2 regions of the Staphylococcus warneri genome follow, and region 2 is predicted to be linked to the other one. Evidence: predicted binding sites of a transcription regulator. Region 2 holds the regulator's gene; the other holds the start of a gene.
What was found. The regulator LexA, encoded in region 2, represses DNA repair genes until DNA is damaged. The targets are predictions, from matches to a motif close to CGAACATATGTTCG.
Positions count from the first base shown of each region.

Region 1: uvrB (excinuclease ABC subunit UvrB) is a predicted target of LexA. The motif match lies at 1,306-1,319, and genes of this name have one in related genera.

Region 1 covers NZ_LR134269.1:1,955,365-1,957,864, forward strand. The annotation lists gene uvrB (excinuclease ABC subunit UvrB) at 1-1,091, opposite strand, end outside; gene EL082_RS09600 (CsbA family protein) at 1,423-1,650, opposite strand; gene EL082_RS09605 (YfbR-like 5'-deoxynucleotidase) at 1,656-2,297, opposite strand; gene EL082_RS09610 (COG3942 and LysM peptidoglycan-binding domain-containing protein) at 2,480-2,500, opposite strand, start outside.
Region 2 covers NZ_LR134269.1:1,446,739-1,449,238, reverse strand. The annotation lists gene EL082_RS07000 (CAP domain-containing protein) at 1-942, shown strand, start outside; gene lexA (transcriptional repressor LexA) at 1,135-1,758, opposite strand; gene sosA (DNA damage-induced cell division inhibitor SosA) at 1,901-2,134, shown strand; gene EL082_RS06985 (DUF896 domain-containing protein) at 2,320-2,500, shown strand, end outside.

The DNA of each region.
Region 1 (2,500 bases), 510 kb from region 2:
ACTAAAACTTGCTTACGTGCTCTATCACCGTTATACATCCCCCTTACTTGAGGTAGTGTCACGTGTGATTCATCAATCATGATTAACCAATCATCGCCAAAGTAATCAAGCAATGTATATGGGGTAGAACCTAGTGGTCTTAACGTTAAATGTACAGAGTAGTTTTCAATACCTGAGCAGAACCCCATCTCACGCATCATTTCTAAGTCATAATTAGTTCTTTGTTCTAATCTCTGTGCTTCTAAAAGTTTATTTTCATCTCTTAACTCTTTTAAACGTTCTTCTAATTCTTTTTCAATTCTCTCGATTGCAACTTTCATCTTTTCTTCACGCGTAACGAAGTGGGATGCTGGGAAAATTGCAAAATGTTCACGTTCTCTTATAACTTCGCCTGTTAAATAATTCACTTCTCTAATACGATCGACTTCATCACCGAAAAATTCTACTCGAATACACATTTCTTCTCTTGAAGCAGGGAATATTTCAACCACATCGCCTCGTACTCTAAATGTACCACGTTGGAAGTCTATATCATTTCTAGTATATTGCACATCAACTAGTTTTCTTAGTAATTCGCTACGTTCCATTTCCATGCCCACACGCACACTGACAACCAAATCTTTATATTCTTCTGGATTACCCAAACCATAAATACAACTCACACTTGCTATGATAATAACATCATCTCTCTCAAACAATGCGCTCGTTGCTGAGTGTCTTAATTGGTCAATTTCATCATTAATAGACGCATCTTTTTCAATAAATGTATCTGTCGATGGTACGTAAGCTTCTGGCTGATAGTAATCGTAGTAACTCACGAAATATTCCACTCTATTTTCCGGGAAAAATTCTTTAAATTCACTATATAATTGTCCAGCCAATGTTTTGTTATGTGCAATAATCAAGGTTGGTTTACCTACTTGTTGTATTACATTACTCATCGTAAATGTTTTACCTGTTCCGGTTGCACCAAGTAGTGTTTGGTGTCTCTTACCTTCTTTAACACCTTTAACAATTTTCTTTATTGCTTCAGGTTGATCACCTTGAGGATCGAACTCTGAATTTAATTTGAATGGATAATGTTCAACCATTACTACATACGCCTCCTGCATTGTTTACAACTCAACTTCTATCACTCGAGATTAGTGAACTCATTTTTTTCTAAAGAATATCGTCACTAAATACGTTATTTACTTATTACTTTCCCTAGTTTACCTCTTGTCATACATCATTTTGATGATATCGTTAACGTAAATATTAGCACTGAATTTATTTTCTATTTTAACAAATCTCGAACATAAAATACAAACATTTGTTCGCTAACATTTTTATATTATAAGATAAATAAAAACAAACATAGCTTAGCAAACTATGCTTGTTTTATACACTTTATTTTCAATCCGTTTGTTTATTAATTGAGTTTTATTCTTCTCTCTTATGGAATTCTATTTGATCTATGATTAAATAACCCGCTAATAATGATACAACATCAATAAATATAATCCATTCACTATGGAAAAAGCCTTTATATATTGAGGTCGCAATTAATATTAAAGTAACAGAGGTACCAATCCATTTGTTTTTAGTTACGACACTAAAAAGTACTATTAAAATACAAGGAAAAAATGCAGCACATGCATACCAAATCATTTATTTCACCTGTTTCTTTTATTAAGTATTGTCATCGTAGTTTCTCGTAATTCTGTTCTAGGAATGAAGTTTTCAGTTAGCATTTCAGGAATTACATTATCAATAAAATCTTGAACAGAAGCTAAATGATCGAATTGCATAATTGTTTCTAAACTCATTTCATATATTTCAAAAAACAAAGGTTCTGGGTTACGTTTTTGGATTTCACCAAATGTTTCATATAGTAAATCAATTTTATCCGCAACAGCAAGTACTTGTCCTTCTAATGAATCATCTTTACCTTCTTGTAGCCTTTGTCTATATATGTCACGGTATTGCTCAGGGATTTCTTCTTTAATAAAATTTTCTACCATTTCTTCTTCAACTTGTGAAAAAAGCATTTTCAATTCTCTACTTGCATACTTTACTGGCGTTTTAATATCACCTGTAAATACCTCTGCAAAATCGTGGTTTAGTGCTTTTTCATATAAGCTCTTCCAATCTATAACATTTCCATTATATTCTTCAACAGTGCCAAGATACTGAGCAATTTTTGTTACCTTAAACGAGTGTGCAGCCACATTATGCTCAAAATATTTAAATTTACCAGGCAACCTAATAAGCTTTTCCATGTCAGAGAGTCTTTTGTAATATTGATGTATGCCCATTCCGTGATGCCTCCTTCTTATTTAATCATAGATGATACTTAGTTTCATTATACCAATCAAAATCATGATTAAAAGTAATATCTTAATGGCGATTTCAACTTAGTTGATTAATATTAAATAAGCAGCAACGTAATAATATAAATTACGTTACTGCTATATATAACTTTAGTGTGTATTCAAATTTAATGAATGTAGTTATAGCT
Region 2 (2,500 bases):
CTAGAAAAAGTTCAATTAGAAGTTAGACAACAGATAGATCATTGGGCATTTGGAGATTCTAATGAAGAAGATATAAGTTTGGATGTTCCGAATAAACAAGAATTTGCCATAAATAATATTCAAATGAATATGTCAAAAAAAGAAGTGGAAGATAAATTAGGTAAAGCACGACGCATCACTTCTAATGAATATGGCACACATTGGTATACGTATTACGATGATGATTATAACCAATTCGTTATGATTAGTTATATTAAAGATAGAGTAAACGGTATGTACACTAATCAAAACTTAATCTCTTCGCAATCTAAAATAAAATATGCGACCCCTAAAAATAAGGTGAGAGATCGTTTAGGTAAACCTATTGATGAAATGAAAAAAGGGAATAAGCGGTTTGAAATACAAAACGATGAATATGACGTCTTTCACAAAAAGCATATATATACTACTGTCTTCTATGATAAACATGAACAGAATGGTGTCACAGCGTTATATCAAGTAAGTGATGAAATGGAAAATAGACTTCAAGAGCAATATGGTGCACCTTCTAAATCCTTGGAAAAAAGCTTTGAATTACAAGATTTTGATATTGTTAATGCAGAGAGAAAACAAAGACAATTATCAACGTTAAGTTATTCTAAATCCATTTCTAATACTGCTAGAAAGCATAGCAAAGATATGGTGGAAAATAATTATTTTGATCATACAGATTTAAAGAGGAAATCACCATTTGATCGATTGAAAGCAGATCACCATGACTTTAATGCCGCAGGTGAGAATCTAGCCTATGGACAACAAAATAGTATATACGCTCACGAAGGACTAATGAATTCATTAGGGCACAGAAAAAATATACTAAATGATAGCTTCTCAACTTTAGGCGTCGGCGTTGATTTTAATGATCAACGACAACCATATTGGACCGAAAATTATACTGGTTAATCGTTTAAAACAATATATGTTGGGGTACTAATTAGTTGTAAGGAAGTAGATAGAATGTCAACTAAATCAAAACAACAACCTGATATCTTAGAAAAAGTAAAAGAAGTTTTGAACAAGAATCAAAATAAAAAGGATTAGGCATGATGCCTAATCCTTTTTATATATATAGGGGGTTATGAGGATAAAATATGATTACATTTCTCTATATAAACCGATTACTTTTCCAACTACAATAACATTTTCTAAATAAATTGGATCCATCGTACTATTTTCGGGTTGCAATCTATAACGGTTCTTTTCTTTATAAAATCTTTTAACTGTCGCTTCATCGTCTTCTGTCATCGCAACAATAATATCGCCATTTTCTGCGATTGTTTGACTACGAACGATAACTTTATCGCCATCAAGAATACCCGCTTCAATCATACTGTCTCCAACAACATTTAAAATAAAAATATCGCTATTATGTGTGGAAGTTAAATGTTCAGGCAATGGAAAATATTCTTCAATATTTTCAACAGCAGTAATTGGAATACCTGCAGTTACTTTACCGATTACAGGAACATGAATTGTTTCTTCCATACTAATATTATCATTTAATTGTTCGCTAACAATTTCAATTGCTCTAGGTTTAGTAGGGTCACGTTTAATATAGCCTTTTTCTTCTAATCTTGATAAGTGACCATGAACAGTTGAACTTGAAGCCAATCCTACTGCTTCACCAATTTCTCGAACACTTGGTGGATACCCTTTTGATTGAACAATCTGCTTAATGTAATCATATATTTCACTTTGTCTTTTCGTTAATTCTCTCATATATAGGCACTCCCTAGTTTTATTTAAGTTTATTATAGCATCTCTAATAGTAAATAACAAACGTTTGTTCGTTAAAGTGTTGACATGGAACATCTGTTCTGTTAAATTATAAATACAAACAAACGTTCTAGGAGTGAGATTCATGTTAACAAAACAAACAAAGACATTTTTAACATATATAGCAGTATTTTTAGTATCTTGCCTTATCTTTTTAGTATTCTTCTTAAGTGTTAATCAAAGCGCACATTCAGAACAAACGTACGAAATGACAGATCATGAAATTCATCAGAATGCTAACCAAAATGAACATCAAACACCTAATAATAACGGGAACAGCGAACATAAATCTGGGTCTATGTTCGCATTAGCCCACTAAACACTAAAATAGAATAAAAAAGTAAAAGTGAGCGTAACGATTTGGTTATGCTCATTTTTTTGTTATATTCTATGGAAGGTTTATAAACGCTATATTATTATAAGAATATAAAAATATATGATATAAGGTTAGAAATTAACTATGGATATAATTGAACAATAATTGATATGAAAGTAGGAATTTGAATGTCTAAAAATGATTTAAATATTGATAGAATTAATGAATTAGCTAAAAAGAAGAAAGAACAAGGTTTAACCAACGAAGAAGCCAAAGAGCAATCTAAGTTGAGAAAACAATATCTTGATTCATTTAGAGAAGGGTTCAAAAAGCAATTAGAAAACACTAAAGTGATAGATCCAGAGGGTA